DNA from 4 places in the Methylophilus luteus genome. Region 1 is predicted to be linked to each of the others. Evidence: predicted binding sites of a transcription regulator. Region 1 holds the regulator's gene; each other region holds the start of a gene.
What was found. The regulator sigma-54, encoded in region 1, starts transcription at its own class of promoters, with help from an activator protein. The targets are predictions, from matches to a motif close to TGGCACNNTTCCTGCT.
Positions count from the first base shown of each region.

Region 2: ACFQ1Z_RS00685 (nitrate- and nitrite sensing domain-containing protein) is a predicted target of sigma-54. The motif match lies at 2,852-2,867, and genes of this name have one in related genera.
Region 3: ACFQ1Z_RS08195 (pilin) is a predicted target of sigma-54. The motif match lies at 3,347-3,362, and genes of this name have one in related genera.
Region 4: nirB (nitrite reductase large subunit NirB) is a predicted target of sigma-54. The motif match lies at 4,162-4,177, and genes of this name have one in related genera.

Region 1 covers NZ_JBHTKB010000002.1:635-8,195, reverse strand. The annotation lists gene ACFQ1Z_RS09525 (cation:proton antiporter) at 1-1,816, opposite strand, end outside; gene ACFQ1Z_RS09520 (KpsF/GutQ family sugar-phosphate isomerase) at 2,038-3,039, shown strand; gene lptC (LPS export ABC transporter periplasmic protein LptC) at 3,060-3,722, shown strand; gene lptA (lipopolysaccharide transport periplasmic protein LptA) at 3,753-4,418, shown strand; gene lptB (LPS export ABC transporter ATP-binding protein) at 4,430-5,176, shown strand; gene ACFQ1Z_RS09500 (RNA polymerase factor sigma-54) at 5,183-6,733, shown strand.
Region 2 covers NZ_JBHTKB010000001.1:154,217-161,777, forward strand. The annotation lists gene ACFQ1Z_RS00680 (CmpA/NrtA family ABC transporter substrate-binding protein) at 1-1,226, opposite strand, end outside; gene ACFQ1Z_RS00685 (nitrate- and nitrite sensing domain-containing protein) at 1,563-2,837, opposite strand; gene ACFQ1Z_RS00690 (efflux transporter outer membrane subunit) at 3,036-4,493, opposite strand; gene ACFQ1Z_RS00695 (efflux RND transporter permease subunit) at 4,490-7,561, opposite strand, start outside.
Region 3 covers NZ_JBHTKB010000001.1:1,746,807-1,754,367, reverse strand. The annotation lists gene dxs (1-deoxy-D-xylulose-5-phosphate synthase) at 1-426, opposite strand, end outside; gene ACFQ1Z_RS08215 (polyprenyl synthetase family protein) at 429-1,319, opposite strand; gene xseB (exodeoxyribonuclease VII small subunit) at 1,345-1,590, opposite strand; gene ACFQ1Z_RS08205 (alpha/beta hydrolase) at 1,672-2,325, opposite strand; gene ACFQ1Z_RS08200 (pilin) at 2,428-2,784, opposite strand; gene ACFQ1Z_RS08195 (pilin) at 2,917-3,264, opposite strand; gene ACFQ1Z_RS08190 (SRPBCC family protein) at 3,727-4,272, opposite strand; gene ACFQ1Z_RS08185 (YVTN family beta-propeller repeat protein) at 4,434-5,351, opposite strand; gene ACFQ1Z_RS08180 (hypothetical protein) at 5,647-6,369, shown strand; gene ACFQ1Z_RS08175 (RNA pyrophosphohydrolase) at 6,510-7,052, shown strand; gene msrA (peptide-methionine (S)-S-oxide reductase MsrA) at 7,129-7,561, opposite strand, start outside.
Region 4 covers NZ_JBHTKB010000001.1:142,558-150,118, forward strand. The annotation lists gene ACFQ1Z_RS00635 (molybdopterin-dependent oxidoreductase) at 1-925, opposite strand, end outside; gene nirD (nitrite reductase small subunit NirD) at 949-1,338, opposite strand; gene nirB (nitrite reductase large subunit NirB) at 1,355-3,919, opposite strand; gene ACFQ1Z_RS00650 (protein kinase domain-containing protein) at 4,390-6,078, opposite strand; gene ACFQ1Z_RS00655 (nitrate/nitrite transporter) at 6,164-7,375, opposite strand; gene cobA (uroporphyrinogen-III C-methyltransferase) at 7,473-7,561, opposite strand, start outside.

The sequences.
Region 1 (7,561 bases):
AATCTTCAAACGGGATATGGTCCAACCGCAGGCCATGCGCATAAAAGTTCTTATACATTTCCACTGAATGCAATTGCGGCAATGAAGCGGTAGAAGCATCTGCGTCGCTGACGCCGCGGAAATAACCCTTGAACATTTTGTAGCGCTCTTCGCGGAACAGGCGGATACGCTTGACCACGCGGTTCAACGGCACGCCCAGGGTGACCAGTGCGTGTGAAGCCAGCATCAGGCTACCTTCCAGTATCTCTGGCACGACTTCGTGCGCACCGGCGGCGCGCAACTCATCCATCTCGCTGTCATCATGGGTGCGCACGATCACCGGCAGGTTGGGATGCCGTTCTTTGATCACATCCAGTACTTTCATGGTGCCACGCGTTTCGGCATAGCTGATGATGACGGCTTTGGCACGCGCCAGTCCGGCGGCTTCCATCACCGAGCGCCTGCTGGCGTCACCATAAATCACATTCTCACCCGCTGAGGCTGCTTCCTGCACGCGGCTGGCATCCATATCAAGCGCGACATAGGGGATATTCTCTTCACGCAGGAAACGGCCCAGGTACTGGCCGCTACGGCCATAACCGCAAATAATGACGTGGTCCTTCAGCTCCTGGCTGTGCTCCTGTATGGTGTCTACGCCTTTAATGCTATTGCGGGTATAGCTTTTCACCAGGTAACGTGCGATGCGGCCATTGTATTGAATGATAAACGGCGCCACCAGCATGGAAAGCACGGCGACCGACAACACCAGTTGCAAGGCATCGCCATCGATCAAACGCGTCTGCAAGCCCAGGGCCAGCACCACAAAAGTGAACTCGCCGGCCTGGCCGAGGATGATGCCGGTACGCACACCCACACCCATCTCAAAACCGTAAAACTTGGTCAGCGCCGCGATCAGCCCCATTTTGAACAGCAGGTATAAGGCCAGCAACAGCACCACCAGCATTGCATTATCCAGGATCACCCTGACATCGAGCAGCATGCCGACACTGATAAAGAACAGGCCGAGCAGGATATCGCGGAAAGGCGCGATATCTGATTCCACCTGGTAGCGGTATTTGGTCTCAGAGATCAGCATGCCGGCGACAAACGCACCCAGCGCATAGGACAAACCGGCAAAATTGGTGGCTGCAGACATCAGCAAGGTCACCATCAGCACGTTTAATACAAACAGTTCACGCGAGCGTTGTTTGGCAACCAACTCAAACCAGAAGTTGAGGATGTTTTTGCCAAACTTGAATAACAGGAATAACAGCACTGACGATTTCAGCAGGGTCAGACCCAGCACATCCAGCCAGTTATTGCTGTGCGCACCCAGAGTCTGGATCAGCACCAGGATAGGGATGACCGCCAGGTCCTGGAACAGCAGCACACCTATGCTCAGGCGGCCGTGGCGGGAGTTAAGGTCCACGCGTTCCATCAGTATCTTGGAAACAATAGCAGTTGACGACATGGTCAGCGCAGCGCCGATAATAAAGGCGGTGGTCAGGCTCAGGCCGGCCATTTTTCCTAGCACCAGGCTGACCAGCAGCGTCAGGATCACTTGCCCGCCGCCTAAGCCGAACAGGGTCTTGCGCATGGCGTAAAGCTTGGGCAGGCTGAATTCCAGGCCTATGCTAAACATCAGGAACACAATGCCGAACTCGGCCACCTGGCGACCGGTTTCTTCATCCTGTATCAGGCCCAATGCGTGCGGGCCCAAGACTATGCCTATCATGAAATAAGCCAGAATGGCAGGCATGCCCAATATGCGGAATAAACCGACGGCGAATACCGAACTGGTGAGCAACAAGAGTAAATGGATTAGGGAGTCAAACATGCAAAAATTCTAAAGCAATTAATTAAGACCACGCTGCGCTACCGGTAGTGATTACAGCTCGCGTGGTCTGATGATCTTATGATGAAACAGAATTGTTTCAGCCTGATTATGCTGCCACAAATCTTTGTTTAATGCAAAAAATGTGCCTGATATTAAAAAATCATTAAAAAAGCTGCGTTTTGCTTTCTTGCCGGGGCGGTCACTTGCTATACTTAGCGACCATGAGTATAGCAAAATCAGGTGTCAAACTTGCTGAAAGTTCTGACATCGTGGAAAAAGCGCGCAATGTGTTATTGCACGAAGCAGACGAGATCCGCCAGCTGGCCGGACGCCTGGGTGCTGCGTTTGAAGCTGCTGTGCATATGATCGTTGCCTGCCGTGGCCGCGTAGTGGTGACTGGCGTGGGCAAATCCGGCCATATCGGCGGCAAGATCGCCGCCACCTTTGCCAGCACCGGCACCCCGGCTTTTTTTATGCATGCCGCTGAAGCCAGCCACGGTGACCTCGGCATGATCACGGCTGAAGATGTGGTGATCGCGCTTTCTAACTCCGGCGAGAGCGATGAGATCATTAACATATTGCCTTCGATACGCCGTCTGGGTGCGCGAATTTTAAGCATCACCGGCAGCACAGATTCGACTTTATCGCGTGAATCGCAAGTGCATTTGAGTGCAGCAGTCAGCCATGAAGCCTGTCCGCTGGGCCTGGCCCCTACCGCCAGCACCACTGCTGCATTAGCTCTGGGTGACGCACTGGCCTTATGCGTGCTGGAACTGCGTGAATTCACCGCAGAAGACTTTGCCCACTCCCACCCCGGCGGCAGCCTGGGGCGGCGCTTACTGGTCAGGGTCAAAGATGTGATGCGTAGCGGCGATGCAATCCCCAGCGTGAAAGAAAACGCCACGCTGCAGCAAGCCATACAAGAGATCTCCAGCAAGGGCATGGGTTTTACTGCCATTGTCGATGCAGAACAGCAGCCGGTGGGCGTGTTTACTGACGGTGATATACGCCGTTTGTTCGTGCAAGGCCTGACCGATCATCAGGCGCCTATCACCAGCGTCATGAGCCGGCAACCCAAGTTGCTGGGTACGCAGCAGATGGCTGTTGAAGCGATCAGCCTGATGGAACAACACCGCATCAACGGTTTTCTGGTGGTGAACGAGCAGCGGCAATTGGCAGGGGCATTCAATATGCATGACTTGCTGAAAGCGAAAGTGGTTTAGGCTAGCCGGGGTCTGTATCTATGCTTAAATATCCGATTCTGCTACCGATCAGCCTGATGGTGTTTCTGGCTTTGCTGACCTTCTGGATCAACCAGACGGTGCAGGAGGAAGCCTCGCGCATGACTGGCGTCAGCCGGCATGCGCCAGATTACATGCTTTATAATTTTGTCAGCACGCGTACCGACGCCAGTGGCCGTATCAAATATGTACTGGCCGCCTCGCAAATGCGCCATTATCCTGACAGCGATTACACTGAACTGGACCGGCCGCGCTTCACCCAGTTTGGCGAGAACATGCCTTACACCCAGATTTATGGCCAGCGCGGCAAAATATCCGGCAATGGTAAACTGGTGGAGTTTGTAAAGCAGGTGAAAGTAGTGCGCCAGGCCACCGCCGAAAAAGGCGAAATGCAACTAAAGACAGAACAGTTGTTTGTTGAACCGGACACGGATATCGCTTACACCGATCTGCCAGTGACTATACTGCAGCAGCCGGGTAGCGTGGTCACAGGCACTGGCATGCGCTTTGATAAAAAATCCGAAACCATGCAATTATTCAACCGGGTGCATGTACATTATGAACGCGCGCCGGTGGCAGTGAATGCAGCGCCTGCCGCCCAGGCTGGCAAACCGAAAAAACCGGCCCGCAGCAGCAAAAAAACCAGGCCTGACACAGGTCAATAATCAAGGATAGATGATTCCTGGAGAGATGAGTTGAAAACGCACAAGCAATTATTTTATGTGACCTGCCTGCTACTGGCTACGCTGTTGCAGTGGTCAAACACCGTCAGGGCCGAAGAGTCTGACCGTGAACAACCGATAGAGCTCGAAGCCGACACCGTGAGCGTCAACGATGCGAAAAAGATCAGCACCTACACCGGCAACGTCATCCTTAACCAGGGCACGCTGCAAATCAAGGCTGACAAAATGATAGTGCGCGAAGACCAGGACGGTTTTCAGCATAGCACCTGCATAGGCAGCCCGGCTACGCCGACCACTTTCAAGCAAAAGCGCACCGGCAAGAACGAGTGGATGCAAGGCAGTGGCCAGCGCATTGAATACAACGGCCGCATGGATAAAGTGCAACTGTATACCAATGCCTGGGTCAAACGTGGCGAAGACATAGTCACCGGTGATTACATCAGCTATGACGCCAATGCGGAATATGCCGAAGTGATAGGTGGCACCAAAGCCAACCCTAACGGCACTGCCAACAGCCGGGTCAAGGCGATCATTCAGCCCAAGAGTAAAACCACGCCACCGGTCATAGATAACAAGGCCAATGCACAGCAAGGGTTGCGCATGAACCGCTCGTTACAGATCAGGCCTGAACCGGCAGCCAGCGGCACCAGCAACGAAACCAAGAAAGAACCTCAGTAAAGACTGGCAATATGCAAACCACTGCTTCACCAGACAATAGCCATTTAAGCGTCAGCCATTTAAAAAAAGCTTACCAGGGTCGCACCGTGGTCAGAAACACGACGCTGGAACTACATAGCGGCGAAGTCATAGGCTTGCTGGGCCCGAACGGGGCAGGCAAAACCACCAGCTTTTACATGATAGTCGGCCTGGTCGCCCTAGACGACGGCCATATCACCCTGAACGGCACCGACGTCAGCCACGCCCCCATGCATGAACGGGCGCGCATGGGCCTGGCCTACCTGCCGCAAGAAGCCTCTATTTTCCGCAAGATGACGGTGACCGATAACATACTGTCTATCCTGGAAACCCGCCCTTATACCGCAGAAGAGCGTGAAGCCAAACTGGAGTCATTGCTGGACCAGTTGCATATCCAGCACATACGCAACAGCCAGGCGGTCAGCTTGTCCGGCGGTGAACGTCGCCGGGTAGAGATCGCCCGTTGCCTGGCCACCGACCCGAAATTTATTTTGCTGGATGAACCGTTCGCCGGCATAGACCCGATCGCGGTGATAGAGATCCAGAAAATCATCCGTTACCTGAGCAGCCAGAATATCGGCATCCTGATCACAGACCACAACGTGCGTGAAACGCTGGATATCTGTGACCGCGCCTATATCGTCAACGAAGGCGCAGTGTTTGCGGCCGGCACCCCCGATGAGATCATTCAGAATGAGGGTGTGCGTGAAGTCTATCTGGGCAAAAATTTTAGGCTGTAAGTCCTTATGAAGCAAAACCTGCAATTACGCATGTCGCAAAACCTGGCACTGACGCCGCAGCTGCAGCAGTCTATCCGCCTGTTGCAACTGTCGACGCTGGAACTGAGCCAGGAGCTGGAAGCCATCTTGCAGGAGAACCCTTTGCTCGAGATGGCCGACAATAATGAAGAAGGCGAGTTTGAAGACAACACGCCAGACGCCCCGTTAGCGGCACAGGCAGAAGTCGAAGACGCCAGCTCATTTGATGTCGCCACCCAACAGGATATCCCCTCGCCGGCCGACACCTTGCGCGAAGAGTTGCGCGATGACCTCAGCGGCAATGAAGGCGAACTGCCCAACCTGAATGAAGAATTCACGCCGCCGGAGTTTGAAGACGATTACGGCGAGTTTGGCAGCACCAGCAACTGGGATGAGGCAGGCCGCAACAATACCGACGATGAAGACGGCGATTTTTCACGCCAGGACGCCAGCAGCATCAGCCTGCGTGAGCACCTGATAGACCAGATACAGCTGGCGCACCTGTCGCACCGCGACATGAGCCTGGTCAAACTGCTGCTGGACAGCATCAATGACGACGGCTACCTGGAGCAAGACTTGCAGGAAGTGGTAGACAACCTGCCGCTGGAACTAGAAGTCGACCTGCTGGAACTGGAAACAGCGCTCAAGCTGATCCAGAACCTGGACCCCATAGGCATAGGTGCGCGTGACCTGCGCGAATGCCTGTTGCTGCAACTGCAGGCCCTGCCGGCCAGCACGCCCTACCTGAAAATTGCGATCGCGCTGGTGAAAGACCATCTGGCGTTGCTGGCCAATAAAGATTTTATCAAGCTGCGCAAACAGCTCAGTTGCGATGAAGCCTCACTCAAAGGCGCGCAGCAACTGATACGCCAGCAAAACCCGCGGCCGGGCAGCGAGTTCTCCAACTTTAGCCATGACCATTTTATCCAGCACGATGTGGTGGTGAAAAAGATCAAAGGTATCTGGGTAGCAACCCTCAACGACGGCGTGATCCCCAAACTGCGCATCAACCAGATGTATGCCGACATCCTCAAACGTAACCGTGAAAGCTCGGGCCAGTACCTGCAAAGCCAGATGCAGGAAGCCAAATGGATGATCAAGAATATCCAGCAACGCTTCTCGACCATATTGCGCGTATCACAAGCCATTGTAGACCGGCAGCGTAACTTCTTTGAGCACGGCGATATCGCCATGCGACCGTTGGTGCTGCGTGAGATCGCCGAAGAGTTAGACCTGCATGAAAGTACTGTTTCGCGCGTCACCACCCACAAGTACATGCTCACTCCACGCGGAGTTTATGAGCTTAAATACTTCTTTGGCAGCTCAGTCGCTACCGATGCTGGCGGTTCCTGCTCGGCAACCGCCATACGCGCACTGATCAAGCAAATGGTGGCAGAAGAGAACGAGAAAAAACCGCTTTCTGACAACCAGATCACCGATACCCTGGCGCAACAGGGCATAGTGGTGGCACGGCGTACCATTGCCAAATACCGTGAGTCATTGAGCATACCGCCAGCTAATCTGCGCAAATCGCTTTAATTTCCCAGCATCACGCCACTGCATAGCCGGTGTTATCCTCGGCATTGAGGAGTGCGCAACTTGGCTAGCGCAACCTGTGCGGACCGTGCAGCGCGAGTGATGCACTTACTGGAGTTGTAGTTAGGTATTTCTTTGGGTGGTTTAGTGATCTGATTCACCATTTTCTTTCGCCTCTAGGCGAGTTACTTTTCTTTGCTTGCACAAAGAAAACGTAACCAAAAGAAATGCACCCTAGCATCCGCTTGTTTCCTGCGTTGCTCACCTCAGGACTTTCGTCCGTTGCTTTGCCGGACTTAGGCATAAGCGGTCGCGAAACTCGCCCTGACAAGCCACACACACTGTGGCTTGTTGCGGAGCTCAGACAGTCGCTCCCTTCCTCCTTATTTTGATTCCGCTACTCGGCGCGTCAGATAGGGGCCCGGAAAAACACACGCCCTTAGTGAAGCTGGGGTTTTTCATATTTATTCCCGCGCAACCATTGCCATAGAATCGGTATTTGTTTGGATAGTTTTGCGCTCTGTTTCAGCGTTCTTTTTCGCCTCTAGGCGAGTTACTTTTCTTTGCTTGCACAAAGAAAACGTAACCAAAAGAAATGCACCCTAGCATCCGCTTGTTTCCTGCGTTGCTCGTCAAAATAAGCGGTCGCGAAACTCGCCCTAGCGGCCTGCACACTGCGCAGGCCACCGCGGAACTCAGACAGTCGCTCCCTTTCTCCTTATTTTGACTCCGCTACTCGGCGCGTCAGATAGGGGCCCGAAGTCAACACCACCACGATGGCCCATTAGTGAACCACCAAAAGCAGCGAGCCGCTTAGCAACCGTGTATTTG
Region 2 (7,561 bases), on a different contig from region 1:
CTGCGCATAGGGTCGGCGGGTACGCTGATGCCCAGCGCCTTGGCCGCTTCGGTATAGATGTCTATGCGGTTGACCTTTTTGGCCACGGCCAGGTAGTCGGGGTCAGACTTGAGCAGGCCCCAGCGTTTATGCTGAGTCAGGAACCACATGCCGTCTGACAGGTAAGGGAAATTGACCTTGCCGTCGTTGAAGAATTTCATGTAGTTGGGGTCCTCCCATTTTTTGCCTATGCCATTGTCGTAGTGGCCGAGGAAGCGGCCTTCTATCACTTCTTCCGGCGCATTGACATAAGCCTTGCCGGCGATCAGTTTGGCCACTTCAGGGCGGTTCTTGGTCGCGTCTATATAGCGGCAGGCCTCGAGTATGGCTTTGGTCAGTGCCAGCGCGGTATTCGGGTTTTTCGCAATAAAGTCGGCGCTGGTGCCCAGCACTTTTTCCGGGTGGTCGGTCCAGATATCCTGGCTGGTGGCTACCGTATAGCCTATCTTGTCGTAAATGGCGCGTGCGTTCCAGGGTTCGCCTACACAGTAGCCGTCCATATTGCCTATACGCATATTGGCCACCATCTGTGGCGGAGGCACCACTATGGTTTTCACATCTTTGACCGGGTTGATACCGTAATTGGCCAGCCAGTAATACAGCCACATGGCATGGGTGCCGGTAGGGAAAGTCTGGGCAAAGGTGAAGTCGCGGTTCTCGTTATCCAGCAGGCGTTTCAGGGTGCCGCCACTAGTGACGCCTTTTTCTTTCAACTGGTTGGCGAGTGTGATGCCCTGGCCGTTATGGTTGAGGGTCATCAGGATATTCATGTCTTTTTGCTGGCCGCCTATGCCCAGCTGTACGCCATAGATCAGGCCGTACAGCACATGGGCGGCATGCAGCTCGCCGTTGACCAGTTTATCGCGTACGCCGGCCCAGGAGGCTTCCTTGGACGGCACGATCTTGATGCCGTATTTTTTATCGAAGCCCATTTGTGCGGCCACCACGATAGGGGCACAGTCGGTGAGCGGGATAAAACCGACTTTCACTTCGGTGATCTCGGGCGCATCTGAACCAGCCGCCCAGGCCTGGCTGCGGATGGCAGACGGCACCATATTCATCATGGCGGCAGCACCAAATGCGCCGGCCATGGTATGCATAAAGAAATGACGGCGCTGGCTATCCACTGATTCGGGCTGAGGTGGTGTTGCGGGTTGTACCAGATCTTTTTTATCTGAACTGCTCATGTCTGCTCCCTTGAAAAAATAAATGAATATGGAAAATGAAAAACAAAAAAGGCGTCCTGATGGCATTGCTTGCGCGATACCATCAGGACGCCTTTGTCCTGGAAATCCATTTATTAAACTTCACACCCGGTCATACATCATAGCCATTATCGCCGTTGACAATGGCACCCGTTTCCGTGGTGCTTAAGTGTCATATAGCAAGCGGTATGCCAACTGCAAAAATAGTGAAAAAAAGCGGGTTTCAGAAAGAAAAACCCGCTGCAAGGGCGGTGCAAGGCCATTTAGCGCGCCAGGCATCGCACTTATTCAGTGCGCATGCACCATCAAATAGAGCAATCAGGAAGGGAGTTTTTGCTGGGTGAGTATGTTTTCAGCGACGTCTATGATCTTGCGTTTTTGCTCCATGGCCAGGTTGCGCATGGTCTTGTAGGCTTCCATCTCATCTATGCCCAGCTTGCTCATGAGCAGGCCTTTGGCGCGTTCTATCTGCTTGCGTTCTGACAGCGCTTTGCGCGTATCCGACAACTCGCTTTCCATATCGGCGATCTGGCGTGATTGCTGTTGCAGCAAGCTGATCATGGAAGCCATAGGGTAGGCTTGGGCGCTGTCATGCGCCTGAAAACTCAGCGCACTTTCGACCGGGATAGACAGATTAAAAAAGGTGCCATCCAGCGTGCTGGCTGGCGTAGCCTTGGCACTGATGGCCTGCAGGTATTCCTGGGTATATTCCAGGTCATGCCTGGCTTTGTGGGTCAAAACTTCCAACATGTCATGCATCTTCTGGATCAGCACGCACTGCAGTTGCCAGATGCTGGTCTGTTTTTGCGTGCACAGGTCGAACCAGATATCGGCATCACTGGGTTTCAGCGGCTGGTGGTCTTTTGCGGTGGTGAGCCTGGCCCGCAGTTGCTGGTGCTGGCGGTAGGGGGCGGTAGCCTGCAGCTTATCCCAGGCAGTGCGTAACTCCTGATTGCCGAACTGGCAGAATAACTCTATATGGCGGTCTTGCTGGTCTATCAGTTCCAGCAGGCGTTGCTGGTGCGCCTGCTGCACACTGCCGGAACCATAGATGTAAGAACCGACTGCGCGCTCCTGGCCGGCAAACTCCTTGGTCTGCACCAGGTTATACAAGGTGAGCAGGCAGGTGGAGATCTTGCTGTTGACCGAGCTGTCCGAGATCTCGAAGATCAGCGCGATCAGGCTGCTGATTAGGCGGCTATAGGATTCCATGCAATCAGTAAACGAGATCTTCTGTAAAGTGACCTGGTGACGCAGGGCGACCAGCTGGTCCAGGCCTAGCAATATCCATGAGATCAGCGTCAGCTGCCTGGCGTCGGTCAACAGGTCCAGGTGCAGATGCTGCTGCAAGGCCTGCCTGAAGTCTGCTTCTGTCGCCTGGTTGTGGCTGATGATATCAGCGCGCTCAGGCGCAAACCGTTTGCCGGCCGAAGCCAGGTATAAACAGCTGGCGCCACGCTCGGCCTGCACCTGATGGATGATCTGGCCTATGCTTTCAACAAACTGGATGCAGGTATCCAGGCGTTCAAGCTCTTCGATATGCCTGATTTTTGCCAGGACTATGGTCTGTTCGGGGGAAATATCTGTATTCATCACAAAAAATACCAAGCAAAAAATGTGCACGTTTATGGCGCACACATGCGCTGGCTTAAAAAAACGGGTTATGCAGGTGGGTGTAAAGTCCTGGTTTCTTAGGTTGGTTTCCTAGGCTAGTTTCTTAGGCTAGTTTCTTAGGCTAGTTTCTTAGGCTAGTTTCTGAAGCTGGCGCTGGCGTGACTGGCAGGGTAAAAACTACTGCCAGCCGCCGCCCACCACTTTGTACAAAGTCAGCTGGCTGGCAGCATCGTTTAACTGCAGGGTGATCAGGGATTGCTCGGCAGTATAAAGGGTTCTTTGCGCATCGAGTACCACCAGATAGCTATCGACACCGTTTTTAAAGCGCGCATCCGCCAGCTGAAAGGCTGCCGCGGCGGCATCAGTCAGTGACTTCTGCGCCTCTATCTGCGCTTTTAAGCCTTCGCGCTGCACCAGCACGTCTGCGACTTCCCTGAAGGCGGTCTGTACCGTTTTTTCATATTGCGCCAGCAGTATCTGCTGGTTCTTTTCGCCTACGGTCAGGTTGGCACGGTTACGGCCGCCATTAAAGATAGGCAGGGTGATCTGCGGCACAAACGTCCAGATACGCGAGCCGGTTTGAAACAGGCCGTTGAGCTCGGTGCTGGCCGTGCCTATGGTGGTGGTCAGGCTGATGGTGGGGAAAAAAGCCGCGCGCAAGGCGCCTATATTGGCATTGGCACCTTCGAGCTGGTGTTCGGCGGCACGTACATCCGGCCGCTGCTGCAAAGTCTTGGAAGTCACGCCGCGGGGCAGGGCGGTGGTCAGCGCCACACTGGCCAGTGAGCTATCCGGCAACCAGGCCACCGGCACCATGCTGCCAGCCAGCAGGTTAAGGGCATTAGTGTCCTGCTGTATCTGTATATTGTAGGTAGCCACGGCGACGCGCGCATTGTCGACGCTGGTTTGCAATTGCTTGAGAGTGAGCGCGTTGGCCACGCCCAGGTCAAACATCTTCTGGTTGATCTGGTAAGTATTCTGCTGGCTTTGCAAGGTCTGCTGCGCGATCTGCAGCCGTTTTTTATCTGCGGCCAGCGTCAGCCAGGCGGTAGCGACTTCAGCCACCAGGCTGATCTGCGTGCTTTTGCGGTTTTCCTGCTCGGCATAAAATGCCTGCAAGGCCTGCGCGTTCAAGTTACGCACGCGGCCGAACAGGTCCAGCTCATAAGCGCTGAAGCCCAGCGTGGCACGGTAAACATGCGATACATTGCCGCTGCTGTTATTACTGGCTGCCACAGTACCGGCTGACACATTGCCGTTATTGCCTACATTCGACATGCCTTTGGAGGCGGTTTCAGACAGGGCCGCGTTCACGGTAGGGAAAAGGTCCGCACGTTGCACCTGGTATTGTGCCCTGGCCCGCTCTATGTTCAGGGTCGCCACCCGCAAATCACGGTTGTTCTTCAGGGCCAGGTCCAGCACCTGCTGCAAGCGTTTATCGGTGATAAAAGATTGCCAGCTGACTTCAGTCAGTGGTTTCTGCTCTGTGTTCACCGTGCCCAGGCTGGCAGGCACTGGCGCTTCTGGCTGGTTGTAAAACGGGGCCAGGTTGATACAGGCGCTGAGTGCCAGCGCGCCTGGCATCCACGCCAGGTGTTTGAGAGTCAGCATAAGATTCAGTCTGGTCAGCTTCATGTGGCGGCTTCCGGGTGCTGCGCTTCTGCCTGGTAGGGGAACAGCGTGCGTATCAGCACATAAAACAGAGGTACAAAGAACACACCAAGGAAAGTGGCGGTCAGCATGCCGCCCAGCACGCCGGTGCCTATCGCCTGGCGGCTCACTGCACCTGCACCATGGCTGAAGGCGAGCGGGATCACGCCAAATACGAACGCCAGTGAAGTCATCAGTATAGGCCGCAAGCGCAGCTTGACTGCTTGCAGTGTCGCTTCAAGCAGCGGCTGGCCACGTTCTTGCAGGTGTTTGGCGAACTCCACGATAAGAATGGCGTTTTTAGCCGACAGCCCTATGGTGGTGAGCAAGCCGACCTGGAAGTAAACGTCCGCCGTCATGCCGCGCAGGCTGGTGGCCAGCACTGCGCCCAGTATGCCTAGCGGCACCACCAGGATGACAGAGAACGGCACCGCCCAGCTTTCGTAGAGTGCAGCCAGGCACAAAAACACAAAGACCACAGACACGGCATACAGCAATGGTGCCTGCGAGCCGGATAATCTTTCCTGGTAGGATTGCGCGCTCCATTCATAGCCTATGCCGGCCGGTAATTGCTTGATGATGTCTTCTACTATGCGCATGGCTTCGCCGGTGCTGGTGCCCTTGGCGGCTTCGCCGACGATCTCCATGGAAGAAATACCGTTGAAGCGCTCCAGCAAGGGCGAGCCCGACACCCATTTGCTGCTGGAAAAAGCCGAGAATGGCACCATGTCATTGCTGCTGTTACGCACATACCATTGCTGGATATCTTCGGGTTGCATGCGGTAGGGGGCATCGCCTTGCAGGTAAACCTTTTTCACGCGGCCCTTATTGATAAAGTCATTGACATAAGTACCACCCATGGCGATAGACAATGTGGTGTTGATATTGGCGGTGGTCAGGTTATAAATGCCGGTTTTCTGGTCGTCTATATTCAGGCGGAACATAGGCGTATCATCCAGCCCGCTGGCACGTACGCGATTGAGCTTGGGGTTCTCTGCCGCCACCGCGATAAACTGGTTCCTGGCGTCCATCAGTGCCTGGTGGCCCAGGCTGCCTACATCCTTTAACTCCAGCGTAAAGCCTGAGCCCTGGCCCAGGCCGCGTACCGGCGAAGGCTGGTTGACAAACAGTTTGGCATCACGGATCTTGGACAAGGCTTTGGTCATCTGGTCAGCCAGGCTGGCGGCGTCCTGGCCTTCGCCGCGCTGTTCCCAGTCTTTCAGGCGGATAAATGCGCGGCCGCTGTTCTGGCTGCCACCACCGCCCTGGCCCAGGCCGGCGATGGTCAGATATTCGGCAACCACTTCAGACTGGTTATCCAGGTAATGTTCTATCTGCCGCAACACACGCTGCATGCGGTCGTCGGTGGCCCCCACCGGCAACTGTATCTGCGTCATCAGCACGCCCTGATCCTCAGTCGGCAGAAAAGAGCTGGGCAGGCGCATGAATAACACGGTCAGCAATAGCAGGATGCCGCTATAGATCAGCATGGTGAAGATTTTTCTGTTGAGTATCTTCTCGACCACGGCCTGGTAGCCGTCGGCAAACGCCTGGAAAGCCGGGTTGAACCAGCGGAAGAACCAGCCGAACAGGCCGCCGCTGCCGGCATGGCCCTGATGTGCCGGTTTCAGCATGGTGGCGCACAGCGCCGGGGTGAGGGTGAGCGCCACCACCACTGACAGCAGCATGGCAGACACGATGGTGATGGAGAACTGGCGGTAGATCACGCCGGTGGCGCCGCCAAAGAACGCCATGGGGATAAACACCGCCGACAGCACCAGCGAGATACCGATCAGGGCGCTGGTGATCTCGCGCATGGACTTCTGCGTCGCCTCCTTAGGTCCCAGGCCTTCTTCGCGCATCACGCGTTCTACGTTCTCAACCACCACGATGGCATCATCGACCAGCAGGCCTATCGCCAGCACCAGGCCGAACATGGTCAGGGTGTTGATAGAAAAACCAAACGCAGCCAGCACGCCAAAAGTGCCCAGCAACACCACAGGCACCGCGATGGCCGGGATCAGCGTGGCACGCAGGTTCTGCAGGAACACATACATAATGATGACGACCAGCAGGATAGCCTCTATCAGCGACTTGACCACCTCCTTGATCGAAATGCGCACAAACGGGGTAGTGTCATACGGGATATGTACACTGAGTTTTAACTCAGGCGGAAAGTAGGGCGTCAGTGCCTCCAGCTTGTCCTTGACTGCTTGCGCGGTCGCCAGCGCATTGGCGCCGGAAGCCAGTTTGACACCAAACGCGGCCGAAGTCTTGCCGTTGAGCTTAGCCACCGGTGTGTAGCTCTCGGCGCCCAGCTCTACGCGTGCCACATCAGACAAACGCACCACATAGCCATCGGCACCGGACTTGACGATGATCTGTTTGAACTGTTCTACCGTCTGCAATTTGCTGCGGGCGGTGATGGTCGCATTCAGTTCCTGGCCCTTGACCGCAGGCAGCGCCCCCAGCTGGCCGGAAGACACTTCGGTGTTTTGTGCCTGTATGGCTGCGGCAATATCCGCCGGGATCAATGTGTATTTCTGCAGCTTGGCCGGGTCCAGCCAGATGCGCATGGCATAACCCGGGCTCAGGGTCTGTACATCACCCACGCCATCCAGGCGGCTGATCTGGTCTATCAGGTTGCTGGAGATATAGTCACCGATATCGATGGCGCGCACCGTGGGGCTGTCCGACATCAGTGAGATCATCATCAGGAAATCTATGCCGGTCTTGGCGACCGTCACGCCCTGGCTCTGCACTATCTGCGGCAGGCGCGGCATGGCTTGTTGCAGTTTGTTCTGTACCTGCATCTGCGCCACATCGGGGTTGGTGCCGGCATCAAAGGTCAGGCTGATATTGGCGTTGCCGGAAGAAGTGCTGCTGGCCGACATATAGGTCAGGTTATCTATGCCCTTCATATATTGCTCTATCACCTGGGTGACCGAGTTTTCTATGGTGTCGGCCGCAGCGCCGGTGTAAGTCGCGCTGATAGAAACGCGCGGCGGCGCGATATCCGGGTATTGCTCCAGTGGCAGCCATTCGATCGCACC
Region 3 (7,561 bases), on a different contig from region 1:
GGCGACACTGCGGCGATTGGTGCCCAAAGCCTTGGCGGCGACTGCCATACCCAGGGCGGCGGAAATAGAGGTGCTGGAATGGCCGGTACCAAAAGTGTCGTAGGCGCTTTCATCGCGTTTGGGAAAGCCGGCGATGCCGCCTGCCTTGCGCAAAGAGGCCATCTGCTCGCGGCGTCCGGTCAGTATCTTGTGCGGATAGGTCTGGTGACCCACATCCCATACCACGCGGTCGTCCGGTGTCTGATAGACGTAATGCAAGGCGATGGTCAGCTCTATCACGCCCAGGTTAGAGGCCAGATGGCCGCCGGTTTGTGACACGCTTTGGATCAGAAAGGCCCGTAACTCGCCAGCCAACGCTTTTAGTTGCGAGCGGTCCAGCGCGCGCAAATCAGTTGGAGAGTCTATGCGGGACAACAGGGAAGTCATGATCAGAATGGGCGCTCACAAATAAATCTGGCAATGCCACGCAGTGAGTCAGCTTGTGGTCCGAAACCGGCCAGTGATTGCAAACTTTGCTCGTACAAGGTCTTTACCAGTGCTTTTGCCTCGTCTATGCCGAGCAGGCTGACGTAAGTCGATTTTTCCTGCAAGGCATCTTTGCCGGCGGTCTTGCCCAGGGTTTGCGTATCTGCAGTCGCGTCCAGAATATCATCCACCACCTGGAAAGCCAGGCCCATATTCTGGCTGTATTGATCGAGCAGCTGTATATGCTGCTCCTGAGTGTGGTCGGCAGCATAAGCCCCCAGCAAGGCCGCAGCGCGTATCAGTGCGCCGGTCTTGTACTGATGCATGGTTTCCAGCGCGTCACGCGTGAGCAGTTGGCCGGTGCTTTGCAGGTCTATATCCTGCCCGCCACACATGCCGCGTGAACCGGTGGCCTGCGCCAATATCTGCACCTGGGTCAACGCTTGCGCGGCTGCTGTCTCTGCCAGGCATTGAAATGCCAGTGCTTGCAGCGCATCGCCGACCAGCAAGGCGGTGGCATCGCCATATTGCTTGTGGCAGCTAGGTTTGCCACGGCGTAAATCATCGTCATCCATACACGGCATATCGTCGTGCACCAGTGAGAACGCGTGTATGAGTTCTACCGCGACTGCCGCTGCATCAGCTGAGCTGGCTGGCGCGCCGACCAACTCGGCGGCGGCATAGCTCAGAAGTGCGCGCACACGTTTGCCGCCGCCAAGCACGGCATAACGCATGGCGGCATGCAGTCTTTGCGGTGGCGTGTCTGCCGCTGGCAGGGCGCTGGCCAGCGCCTGTTCCGCCCGTTGCTGGTGTACAGTCGCCCATTGCTCGAATAATATGGATGAAGTGGTCATGACGAAAAGTGAAGGCTCAGGCGACTCACTCAGGGTCAAAAGGGACTAATTGCTGTTGCTGATTAAGGATGACCACGGTCTGCTCGGCCTGCTGCAGCGCACCCTGGCAGGCTTGCAGCAACTGCATGCCTTCAGCGTAAGCAGTCAGCGCGGCTTCCAGAGGCAGCTCGCCGGTTTCCATGCTTCTGACTATGGTTTCCAGCGACGCGATGCGCTGGGCAAAACTTTGCGTATCGCTTGCCGCGGCGGGAGATTTTTTTGCAACACTCATGAAGGTCAGCCTGTTAAAACGCCTGCCATTTTAACAAAACTCCCCAGTCTTGCGGGATTAATCTCAAGCGTTTGTCAGCAATCAGGCCGGCAATACCTGTAGCAGGAAACGGCGGATATCGGCTATCTCCTGTTCGCACACGCTATGTGGCATATCGTATTCCTGCCATTGCAGCGGGTAACCGGCGGCTTGCAGTGCCTCCCTGGCAGCTTGTGCGGTAGAGAGGGTGATCACGCTGTCGGATCTGCCATGCGCCATCCAGATAGGCAGTTGCCGGTTAGCCACATGCTGCTCGCTGACCAGCTTGTTTTTTAGCGGCAAGTAGGTAGAAAGTGCGAGCACACCAGCCAGCGGCTGGGTAAATCGTGTCGCCGTATACAGTGCCATCGCGCCACCCTGGGAGAATCCGGCCAATACTATACGCTGGCTGGCTATGCCTTTGGCTATTTCGCTTTCTATCAAAGTGTTGATGGTTTGCTGCATGGCTTTGATGCCGGCTTCGTCTTGTGGGCTATCTGGCTGCAGCCCAAAAATGTCATACCAGGCCCGCATCTCATAGCCATTATTCAAAGTCACCGGAAGGTAGGGGGCATGGGGCAGGATAAAGCGTATATGCGGCAGGTTCAGCATCTGCACCACAGGTTCAAAGTCATGGCCGTCGGCGCCCAGGCCGTGCATCCAGATGACGGTGGCGGAGGCATTTGCTTGTCGGTTGACGACAATATTTTCTAACATGGGTATTCTGGCTCAAGTTGAAAAAGTTTGAAGTATAGCAGTGAGCGCGGTGGGGATTGATGATTTGCGTTGCTGATCTAACCCTAAGCAAAAAGTAGAGTTTTAAGGCGACAGGGCGGTTATGCTACACGGCGTGCCCGCGTTTAAATCGCAAGTGATGGTTGCATTTCCGGGCGACCTGGCTGTCGAAATGAAATTGGTGATTGTAATTACTTTTTCGCCATTGTTTATCACGTCGCATGCCCTTGCAATAGGGGCTGGAATGTCTGCAGCAGGTTTGCTGAGCTGGATATCGGTATATACTTTTCTGGCATAAGCATTGGCTTCTGCAATGCATGCATTATTGGCTGCATCTTGCGAGTAACTTTGATAAGCTGGTAATGCCACAGAGGCGAGAATGCCGATAATGGCTACTACGATCATCAGCTCTATCAGAGTAAAACCTTTTTGCTTATCCATTTAACCACCTTATAGTCAAAGTTAATTGATAGGCTTGAGTGATGTTTCGATTTAAATTTTGCAATATTTGCAATGTTGTTGATAAAAATTCAAAGCCCCGCAGAGGCAGGGCTTTGAACTTTATTGTCTAAATTATGGTGTCGCTGGTTTAGTGCAGGTGCCGCCTTGGCTCAAGTCACAAGTCCATAGTGCTTTGCCTGGATCCCTAGATTGCGCTGTAAATGTACCAGTAGCACTAGTTGGCGTAGCAATCCCTGAACATGCTTTGTTTTGAGCAGGTGTGATGGTTGTTGCGCCTTTAGCAAAGTCGATAGTTACTTTGTTTGCATATGCTTTTGCTTCTGTTTGACAAGCACTTTCAGCGGCTTCTTTAGTGTAGTCAGTGTAAGCTGGAATCGCTACCGAAGCCAAAATACCGATAATGGCTACAACGATCATCAATTCAATCAGGGTAAAACCTTGTTGTACGTGTTTTTTCATCATGTTTCCTTCAGAGTCAAAGTTTAAAGTGAACAGCTTCTGTTTTAGTCACTGCTTTTCTAACAGTGTTCGAGAACCTATAAGCAATAGCTGTGCCACCTAGGGAAAATGCTTTGTAACGTATTGATAAAAAAGAATTAACCAGGTTTTAAGCCTTATTTCTACCATTTGATAATCAAGTCTTAAAGCTAAAGGCTGGGGTTAGGGGCTGGCGATAAATGACAGTATTTGTCAGTCATTTGCCGCAGAAGTGATTTTTTTTGTCAGGATGTTCGATGGCTATCCGGTCGGCCAGCCAGCAAAAAAGGGATTGTGTGGTACACAATCCCTTTATTTGTGACAGTGTCAGACTTTTGGCCTGGACTGCATTTGCAAAAACTTGAATATGACTACGTAAGACTTACCAGAACTTCCACCAGGGTTTACTGTTGCCTTGCGCGGTTTTTCCAGAACCCTGGTTGATTACTTTCCCGATTCGGCTACCTTTTTCAGGCTTTCCAGACCTGGATCAAAAAAGTCGTTGATGGCTTTGGTAGCAGCATCATCGTTTTGTTCCGGTTTAGGGATGTTGGAAGAATCGGCACGGGTATAGCTGCCTTTAACGCTAACCACAGTTTCGTTGCCTTTGGCAGTCACAGTAACAGTAGGGTAAAAGTTTGACAGTTGCAATGTGCTTTTATCCAGGATGTACTCGTATTTCAGGCGCATGCCTGCATCGTCTACGGAGCGCAGTTTTTCGTACATGGTGCCGCCGTTTTTCAGTTTGACGGTGCGGTATGTTGTGTCATCACCGTTTTCGTCTTTTTTCTGTTCTACTTTTGTAGACTCAACGCCAGAATGCCAGGCTTGCACATTGCCAAAGTCTTTGACCAGTGCCCAGACTTTTGCTGCCGGTGCCTTGATGGTGACGGTTTTTTCAAAACGCAATGCCGCGGCACCGTGTGCAGCTGCCGTTAATGGAATCAATGGCAATAAAGATACGGCAATGATGCCAAATATTTTTTTCATTTCAATCTCCTGATATTTACAGATGTTTTAAAGCTAAAAAGTAATCAGTCTTTTGAGTTTTAAAATAACCCGTGACTTTACCTAAAAAAACGACTCTTTGCGACTAGTTCATGGGCGGTCCTGTGAAAAAACTAAAAAAAAGCAGTGGAGAAACATGGCTGTCACCTTGCTTCAAGAATAAATTGCCCGAACGAACGGCAGAGTTTGGGGCTGTCTATGGTATTGGTCACCGTGTTGGTGTTGGCGTCTATGATGGAAACAGTATCTGAGCCCCAGTTGGCGACGATCACTTGCTGGGTCGCCTTGTCATAAGCTATGCCCTCGGGAAACTCGCCAACTTCTATGGTTTTGACTGTCTTGCCGCTGGCGATATCTATCACTGAGACGCTTTCCGCATGATTGTTGCTGACATAGGCCCAGCGGCTGTCCGGGCTGATCGCCACGCCATACGGGTGCTGCCCGGTTTTGATGGTGCTGGTGTGGTACGACTCTGTATCAAGCAGGGTCAGGCTGTTGCTGACGACATTGACGACAAACACCGTTTTGCCGTCCGGGCTCAGTGTCAGCGCAAACGGGTGTATGCCGACCTTGATCTGGGCTATGGTCTGCAGCGTGCGCGTGTCTACTACGGTCACATCATCACTATCGCGGTTGGCGATGAACAGCTTTTTATTGTCTGCGCTGACCAGCATGCCTGAAGGCGTTTTGCCTGCTTTAAAGGCTTTCTGATTTTGCGGATGCGCAGTATCGACCGCAATCACCTGCGCGCCACCCCAGTCCGCCACGAACAGCGTTTTTTCATCGCGGCTCAGTGCAATGCCCACTGCCTGAATCTTGACCGGGATCTCTTGTATGGTTTGCTGGCTACGGCTATTGATGACAGAAATGGTCTGGCTATTGGCGTTGCTGATATAAACACGCTGCTGTTTGCTGGCGATCGCCACGCCTACCGGCGCCTTGCCTACCGCTATGGTGTGCGTGACCTGTTTGCTCGCGATATCAATCACAGAAACGCTGTTGCTGCCCTGGTTGGTGATGTAGGCAAGATTGCCCGCCAATGACTCTGCACTGCAGGCCATTGCCAGTGACAGCGCCAGGGCAAATCGGCAGAGCAACGTTTGGTAAACAGCCACATTGTGGCAAGTGAAAGATGGGAAACAGTTAAGGCTCATGGCTGGAAAACGCTTTGTATTGAATCGGGTTGACAGTGAAGACTGGTTAAAGGTTTGGTTTATCTGCAACAAATAGCGATTTTGTATGTAAATATATGAAAATAAAGACCTTTTATACCCGTAATGCAAGTGTGGCTATCGCTTTATATATAAAGATTGTCCTACAATGATTGCTACGAAATTTAAATTAAAGGCGGGTAGTATGAAAAAAACATTTTATAGTGTTTTCAGATTTATTTTGTCATCATCCTTGTTGCTGGCAAGCTACTCTGCACATGCCTTGGTCACAGGCACTGTCGTCGGTGCGAATTTTATCAATGGCCAGTCTAGTTACGCCACAACCTTTGCTGATGGCACCACTGCTACCTTTGTTGGCAGTGGCGTATTTCAGAAAAAAACCCAGGCAGGTATCACCGGTGTAGGCATTGCTGGCGGCAGGACCAACGGCGAAATCGATATTGGTGAAACAATTACCGGCACCTTTTCTAAAGAAGTGATTGTTTCTTCTATCAACGTGGCGCTGCTGTTTGATGGTCCGGAATATGCCGATGTGAAAGAAGTCGCCAAATTTCTGGTCAATTATGCTGATGGCGGTACTGCTAATTACTATCTGACAGCGACTGGTGTACACACGGCTGCCTGGACTGGTGAAGGTAGTGTGTTGTCCATTGGCAATGGTGCAGTAGATGGTGGCACCGGTGCCTGGCAATTGGATAACCCTTTTGGTTTGCGCTCTGTAGACAGCATAGTATTCACTGCGGTCAAAGGTTACCCTAGGTCAGACTGCAAGAGCTGTAGCAATCAGTCTGATTATACTTTCGTCTCTATGGCGGTGATTACTGTGCCAGAGCCAAAAAGCGCAGCCATGATGTTTGCCGGACTGTTGTTAATAGGTGGTTTGGCTACACGCAGGGCTAAGTTCTAAACGCTTCTGCATTAATAAAAAAGCTCACAGTCAGTGAGCTTTTTTTATTGGCGGTCTGAATTTACACCGCGCCTCATGGATATCCTTTCATTAAACTGTAAAGTGTGAAAAAATTGCAGTAAATATTCAAGGCAGTTTTTATGTTAGATCGTGATGGATACCGTCCTAACGTGGGGATTATTCTATGTAATACCCACAATCAGGTGTTTTGGGGCAAACGTATCAAAGAGCATGCATGGCAATTTCCTCAAGGAGGCATCAAATATGGTGAAACTCCCGAGCAGGCCATGTATCGCGAGTTGATGGAAGAAGTTGGCCTCAGACCCGACCATGTGAAGATACTGGGGCGTACCCGGGACTGGTTACGCTATGAAGTGCCCACCAGCTGGATCAAGCGCGAGTGGCGCGGCAGCTACAAAGGCCAGAAGCAGATCTGGTTCCTGTTGCGCCTGATAGGCCGCGATTCGGATGTGTCATTGCGCGCCACCGAGCACCCTGAATTCGATGCCTGGCGCTGGAGTGAGTACTGGGTGCCACTGGCCGATGTGATAGAGTTCAAACGTGAGGTCTACCAGCTGGCGCTGAACGAACTGTCCACCTTTTTGCGTCATCCTGCCAAGCGCTATGGCGGCAAGACCCGCAAACCGTTGACTACGCCACTACCCAGCTTGGGTAACGATTAGCCTGGGTAATGACTAGCCGGTTAACGACTAGCCGGTTAGCGACTAGTCCACTCACCCTAACTTCAAACTGCTTGCTTCAAACTGCTTGCGCCTGATCGCTCGGCAATATCCACTCCGGACGGATGCGGTGACAGGTATAGCCTGCCGGATAACGTAACAGATAATCCTGGTGCTCGTCCTCGGCGACCCAGAAATCACTGGCAGGCGTGATCTCGGTCACTACTTTTCCCGGCCAGATGCCTGAAGCATCCATTTCACTGATCAATTGTTCAGCCACCTGTTTCTGGCTGGCATCCAGATAGAAAATGGCAGAGCGGTATGACGGCCCGAGGTCGTTGCCCTGACGGTTAAGGGTGGTGGGGTCGTGAATCTTGAAAAAGAACACCAGCAACTGCCGTAAGCTGATGCGTTCCGCATCGAATACGATTTCCATCGCCTCGGCATGGTCGCCATGGTTGCGGTAAGTGGCGTTAGGCACATCACCGCCGGTATAGCCGACGCGCGTACTG
Region 4 (7,561 bases), on a different contig from region 1:
AGGTGCCATGCGTGCTCTGGTTCAGGCCCATGGTCCAGCAGCTCATCCAGTTTTTGCTGGTGCCTATCCAGTCTGCGGCCTGGCGAATGGCGTTTTCACTGAGGCCGGTGATGGCGGCGACTTTTTCCGGGGTGTAATCCTGCAGAAAGTCGGGCATCACCTCCCAGCCTTCGGTGAATTCGTCTATAAATGCGGCATCGGTATGGCCATTGATGACCAGCAGGTGCAGCAGGCCATTGAGTAAGGCCAGGTCAGTGCCAGGCTTGATCTGCATGAACAGGTTGGCTTTATCGGCCGTGGTGTTGCGGCGCGGGTCTACCACGATTAATTTGGCACCGGCTTTGACTCTATCCATCATGCGCAAGAACAGGATAGGGTGGCAATCGGCCATATTGGCGCCGATGACAAAGAACAGGTCGGTCTGGTCAAAGTCCTGGTAAGAACCCGGCGGGCCATCGGCCCCCAGTGACAACTTATAACCACTGCCGGCGCTGGCCATACACAGGCGTGAATTGGATTCAATATTGTTGCTGCCCAGGTAGCCCTTGACCAGTTTGTTGGCCAGGTACTGGGATTCGATAGACATCTGGCCGGAGACGTAAAGCGCGATCGCGTCCGGGCCATGCTGGTCAAGAATGGCGCGTAAGCGGCGCGCGGTCTCCTTGATGGCGGCATCTATGCCGGTGCGTACCGATTCCTGGCCGCGCTGCTGGCGTACATAGGCGTATTCCAGCCGGCCTGAGTCAGCGATGGCTTGTATACAGGTACTGCCCTTGGTGCACAGGCGGCCAAAATTGGTCGGGTGCTGTTTGTCACCATAGACCTTGATCACTTTCTGCTCCTTGGTTAAGTGACCTTGGACCTCCATGACGATACCGCAGCCTACACCGCAATATGGACAGACTGATTTGACTTTAGTGATCATGCTCGCCCTGGCCTACCCTGCGCTCACACCTGCACCCAGACGGTGCCGCCACGCAGTTCCACCGCATAGATGGGTAGGCGCACCTCGGCATTTTCTACGCAGATGCCGGTGTGCAACTGGTAATGGTGTTTGTAGATGGGCGAGGCCACCACGCGTTCACCGCCGAGGTCACCGACGATGCCGCGCGACATGACGTTGGCATCGCTGTGCGGATCGTAGTTGTCGATGGCGTAGAGCTGGTCATCGTGCAGGCGGAAGATCGCCACCTGGCGGCCATCTACCAGCGCACATACGCCGGTGTTGGGCCAGATGTCATCCAGTGCGCACACCGCATGCCAGGTGCCGCTATCAGGGTTAGATATAGCCGCAGGCGCAGTGTGTTCAGATACGGCTGCTTGTTGCAATTGACTCATAGGTTTACTCCATTCATTACTCGGTGGTGGCCAGGATAGGGATGACCTTGGCCTGCTTTTTTTCTTCTACCGTCGCCGGGCGCATCTGGTCGCGCTCCTTGACGAAGACGATGTTGTTGTCACCAGCCACGCTGTTGACAAAGCTGCGGAAGCGCTTGCGTACTTCAGGGTCGTTGACGGCGGTCTTCCATTCATCCTGGTAGTTGTCCACCACATGCTGTATCTGTGCTTCCAGCTCGGCGCCCAGGCCCAGGCTATCGTTGATCACCACTTGCTTGAGGTAATCCAGGCCGCCTTCGAGGTTGTCGCGCCAGGTGCTGGTACGTTGCAGGCGGTCGGCAGTGCGGATATAGAACATCAGGAAGCGGTCTATCATGCGGATCGCGTCTTCTTTACTGAGGTCGCTGGCGATCAGTTCGGCATGGCGCGGTTTCATGCCGCCGTTACCGCACACATACAGGTTCCAGCCACTTTCGGTCGCGATCAGGCCTACATCCTTGCCCTGTGCTTCGGCGCATTCACGCGTGCAACCTGATACGCCGAACTTGATCTTGTGCGGTGCGCGCAGACCTTTGTAACGGTTCTCCAGTTGCACGGCCAGGCCTACACTGTCGTCCACGCCATAACGGCACCAGGTCGAACCTACGCAGCTTTTTACAGTACGCAACGACTTGCCGTAGGCATGGCCGGATTCAAACCCGGCAGCGATCAGCTCTTCCCAGATATTCGGCAACTGTTCTACGCGCGCACCAAACATATCCACGCGTGCACCACCGGTGACCTTGGTATACAACTTGTATTTTTTGGCGATCTGGCCGATGGCGATCAGGCCATCCGGCGTGACTTCGCCGCCGGGCATACGCGGTACTACCGAGTAACTGCCATCTTTCTGGATATTGCCGAGGAAGTAATCGTTGGAGTCCTGCAGCGAGGCCAGGTCTTTCTTCAGGATAAAGTCGTTCCACACCGAAGCCAGGATGCTGGCGGCAGTCGGTTTGCAGATGTCGCAGCCCAGGCCTTTGCCATGTTTGTGCAATAGTTCGTCAAATGTCCTGATCTGTTCCACGCGCACCAGATGGTAGAGCTCCTGACGCGAGTAGGGGAAATGTTCGCACAGATGGTTGTTGACGGTCATGCCCAGCTTGACCATTTGCGCTTTCATGACCTGGGTCACCAACGGCACGCAACCGCCGCAGGCAGTGCCTGCCTTGGTGCATGACTTGATCGCCCCTATGCTGCAATGACCGGCCGCGACCGCTTCACCGATGGCGCCTTTGCTGACGTTGTTGCACGAGCACAGTACTGCCGTATCCGGCAATGCATCCACGCCCAGTCCGGGTTTTTCCTTGCCATCGCTGGCAGGCAGGATCAGGAACTCGGGGTTTTCCGGCAAGGCCATGTCGTTGACTGTCATTTGCTGCAAGGTGCCGTACTCATCGGCGTTGCCTATCAGCACCGCGCCCAGCAGTTTCTTGCCATCTTCGCTGACGACGATCTTTTTGTAGATATTGCGCACCTCATCGGTGTACTGATAGCTGCGGCAACCGTGGGTCTTGCCATGTGCATCGCCGACGCTGGCTACATCCACACCCATCAGCTTGAGCTTGGTGCTCATGTCCGCACCCTGGAAAGTAGTCGCGGTTTCGCCTGCCAGGTGTGCGCAAGCGGTGCGCGCCATGTCATAGCCAGGCGCTACCAGGCCGAACATCTCGTCGTTCCAGCTGGCACATTCGCCTATGGCGTAAATGTCATGGTCGCTGGAGCGCGAGAAATCATCAATGGCGATACCGCCACGCGCGCCTATGGCCAGGCCGGCGTCTCTGGCCAGCTCATCACGCGGACGGATACCGGCTGAGAACACTATCATGTCGGTTTCCAGCCAGGTCTCATCAAAGAACACCATGCGGTGGCGCGCAGTCGCGCCATCGACGATGGCGGTGGTGTTGCGGCTGGTGTGTACGTGTACGCCCAGCTCCTCTATCTTGCTGCGCAGCACGCGGCCGCCAGCTTCGTCTACTTGTACTGCCATCAGGCGTGGTGCGAATTCCACCACATGGGTATCCAGGCCCATGTCGCGCAAGGCCTTGGCACATTCCAGGCCTAGCAGGCCACCACCTACCACGACGCCGCTGTTGGCGGTCTTGCCTGCGGCGGTCATGGCTTCCAGGTCTTCTATGGTGCGGTAAACAAAGCAGTTGTCGCGGTCGCGCCCGGCGACAGATGGCACGAACGGCACCGAGCCGGTCGCCAGTATCAGTTTGTCGTAGGGCAGCAGGGTGCCGTCGGTCAGCGTGACCGTATGCTGATGCCTGTCTATATGACTCACACGCGCATTCAGGCGCAATTCCAGCCCGGCCCTGTCATAAAAACCAGGTTCTACCAGTGACAGGTCTTCAGCCGTGCTGCCGGAGAAAAAACTGGAAAGGTGCACCCTGTCATAAGCCGGACGAGGTTCTTCGCCCAGCACCGTGACCTGCAGCCCGGCTGCGGCCAGGTCAGGGTGGCGTTTTACCAGTTCCTGCATAAAATAATGTCCCACCATGCCGTTGCCGACTACTACTATGCGGGTGTGTTGATTCATCGTATGTTCCCCATCTGATGCAGGCTAGTGACTGTGTGGCGCTGGTTTGCCACGCACATGGCCATGCTGTTTAGCTAGCTTAAAAACGAAAAAAGGCGTCCATAGCTGATTCCGCAACTGCCTGATGCAATGCTGCGAAAAATAGCTATGGACGCCGTTGTCCATTAAGAGATTTCCTGACTCAGAAACCTCTTTTGTTAAAAAAATACTCATTGTTTAGCAACGAAATTTACTAGCGGATAAGCAAGCCATATGCCAGGACGGGGTGTGCCGGTTTTGAAATGGCATAACTGATTGTTTTGTATAAATTTATTTTTAGGGTTTGCGGCTTTAATAGCGCTAGATGGGCGTGCAGGCAGGGGCTGGCAGATAGCCCACCGCGCACGGTTATGATGCAGAAAAACGCGTTTGCACCAGAATAGGTCTTAGCCGGCAGGCCTGGCTATTTTTGCAGCAGCAACGCGGATGCTTCAGGTAATAAACAGCAGGTAGATCAGGATAAGATTGGCAAACAGCGAGCAGATCGCCAGCCACTGCCATTTGACCAGCCTGGCGCGTGCGATCAAAGGCGTGCGTGGAATGACCACCGGTTTCAGCTCCCCATGTTCCAGCGCCAGCAGCATTTCTTCTGCGGTTTCAAAGCGGTCTTCAGTTTTTCTGGCGATCGCTTTGAGTATGACGTTTTCGAGCCAGGCCGGGATCTCGGGCCGGTAACGGCTGGGCTTGATAGGCTCGCCGAAACGCGGTGACTGGAAAGGCTCTATCTCGCCATAGGGATATTTGCGCGTGAGCAAATGATACAGCGTGACGCCGGCAGCATAGATATCGGCCTGGCGGTCAGCCACCTGGCCAGCAAACAGTTCAGGCGCCATAAAACTGGGCGTGCCCGGGTTTTCCATCTGTTCTGGCATGGGCAGGGTAGGGTTGAGCGCGACGCCCAGATCGAGGATGCGCAAACGGGTATCGCTGCCGATATGGATATTGGCCGGCTTGATATCGCGGTGCACGATATTCAGGCGGTGCAGCATGCTTAAGCCGCGCAACAGGTCCTGGCCGATATTGGCGACGCCATTCATGGTGAAATGGTGGCCGGCATCCAGCCGCTGTTGCAGAGTAGAGCCTTCATGCCAGGTCATCACATAATACAGCGCACTGCGCTGATCCAGCGTCAGCGGCAATATCTGCGGCACACATTGCGAGACTACGCGCTTGGCCAGCCATTCTTCATTGAGCAAGGCTTCGCAGCTTTGTTTGTCATCGGCGCGCGACGGCTGCAGGGTCTTTAATACAAACAGTTGCCCGGCGCTGTTTTTCACCTGGTACAAGATACTCAGGCGCGAATCATGTATCACGCGGGTGACGGTAAAGCCGTCCAGCTGGCTGCCGACGGCGAGCCTGGGTGGCAATGGCAGGCTGAGCGCATCGGCCAGCATATCGGTCAGGTGGTCCTGGCCTACACTTTCAATATTGACGATAACGGCAGAGGCATTATCCTGGCCGCCTTTTTCCACCGCCAGTGCGGTCAGGTATTCGGCCACCATTTGCGGTGATCTATACAGCATCAGTCCGCGGTGGATCTCGGCGTCGCCCAGCGCCGCCCACACGCCATCGCTGACGATGGCATAGACATCGCCGGCTTGCAGCAGGCCTTCGGCATAATCTACCGTCAGCTGGTCATCCAGCCCGACCGCGCGTTTGAGCACATGGCGCATATCCGGCCTGTCCCAGACATGGTCTGTGGTCAGGCATTGCAATGACTGTTCACGCAGGCGGTAGATACGCGTGTCGCCCACATGCGCCAGCACATACCGTTGGCCGCGCAACACCAGCATGGACAAGGTGGTGGCCATGCCAGCCATCTTGCTGTCCTTGCGGGCCTGCGACAATACCCACAGGTTGGCCGCCTGCACTACTTTGTCCAGCGCATGCTGTATGGTCCAGGTCTCCGGGGTGGCGTAGTAATCAGCCGAGATACTCCTGGCGGTCATTTCTGACGCTTCGGCACCGCCGGCGCCGCCGCTGACGCCATCGGCGACCAGCATCAGCGCGCCCTTGATCGCCTGTTGCGATTCAGACGGGGTGACCACGGTGACATAGTCCTCGTTACGCGGCCTGGGGCCTATCACGCTATGTTCACCTACTTTAAACACAAGACTCATAAGCCGGCTATTTTAAAGGTTGCAAGATTGGGTATTATCGTCGGTCAGGGTGTCGCAAGACAACTGCCAGGCTCAATTGGCAGGCTTAAACCTTGGCCGCAGTCACGCTGGCCGCGCCCCAGGTCGTACGCCAGCGGTTTTTCACGCCAGTCAGGCCTACCAGTGCCAGTACGGCTAATCCGGCAAAAATGATCAGGCCAACCTGGTAGCTGCCGGTGATCTGCTTGGAGTAACCCAGGCTGGAAGCCAGGTAAAAACCGCCTATGCCACCGGCCATGCCGACCAGGCCGGTCATCACGCCTATCTCTTTACGAAAGCGCTGCGGCACCAGTTGGAACACCGCGCCGTTACCCATGCCCAGCGAGGCCATAGCCAGCACGACTACGCCCAGCCCGGCGATCTGGGTAGTGATGCCAAAACTGAGGATGAACAGGAAGACGGCAGCCAGTACATACATGGTGCTCAGGGTGCGTATGCCACCTATGCGGTCAGCCAGCAGGCCACCGAACGGGCGCACCAGCGAACCGGCAAATACGCAGGCGGCGGTGAAGTAACCGGCGTGCACCGGGTCAAGGCCATACTGGTCGTGGAAATAGATGGTCAGCGAAGAAGCCATGCCGACAAAGCCGCCGAAGGTCACGCAATAGAACAACATGAACCACCAGGCATCCTTGTCTTTCAACACCGCCATATACTGGGACAATGATTTCGGTGCCGGGGTATCCGGCGCATCTTTGGCAAACGCGGTGTAGACGATCAATGCCAGCAACAAGGGGATCAGCGCCAGGCCGAATACGTTGTTCCAGCCGAAAGCCACTGCCAGGCCAGGCGCAAACAGCGCCGCCAGTGCCGTGCCTGAGTTGCCCGCGCCAGCAATGCCCAGCGCCGTGCCCTGGTGCTCAGGCGGATACCAGCGCGAAGCCAGCGGCAGTGCCACGGCAAAAGCGGCACCGGCAAAGCCGAGAAACACGCCCAGCAACAAGGCTTGCTGGTAACTGTGTATGCCATGCAACCAGGCGGTGAGCAAAGCCACCAGCACGATCACCTGGCCGATGAGGCCGGCTTTTTTAGGTTTGAGCTGGTCTACCAGTACGCCCATCACTATGCGCAACAGTGCGCCTGTGAGTACCGGCGTGGCGACCATCAGGCCTTTTTGTGCCGGGTTCAACTGCAGGTCAGCCGCGATCTGTACCGCCAGTGGCCCCAGCATGACCCACACCATAAAACTCAGGTCAAAATAAAAGAAGGCTGAAAACAGCGTAGGCTTGTGGCCTACCTCCCAAAAACTCTTTTTCATGTTTATCTCCGGTTGATTCAAAATAGCATATCTGTGGCTGGTAGCTGCGCTGATTTATTTATTATCTAAACGCAGATACCAATCAATGTTGTTTTTTTTAATTGGCATTCACTGCCGGTAAATAGTCAAACTGGTGCAGCGCCTGCAATGTTTTAGCGCTATTGGCCATTTTCACCACTTCACCGA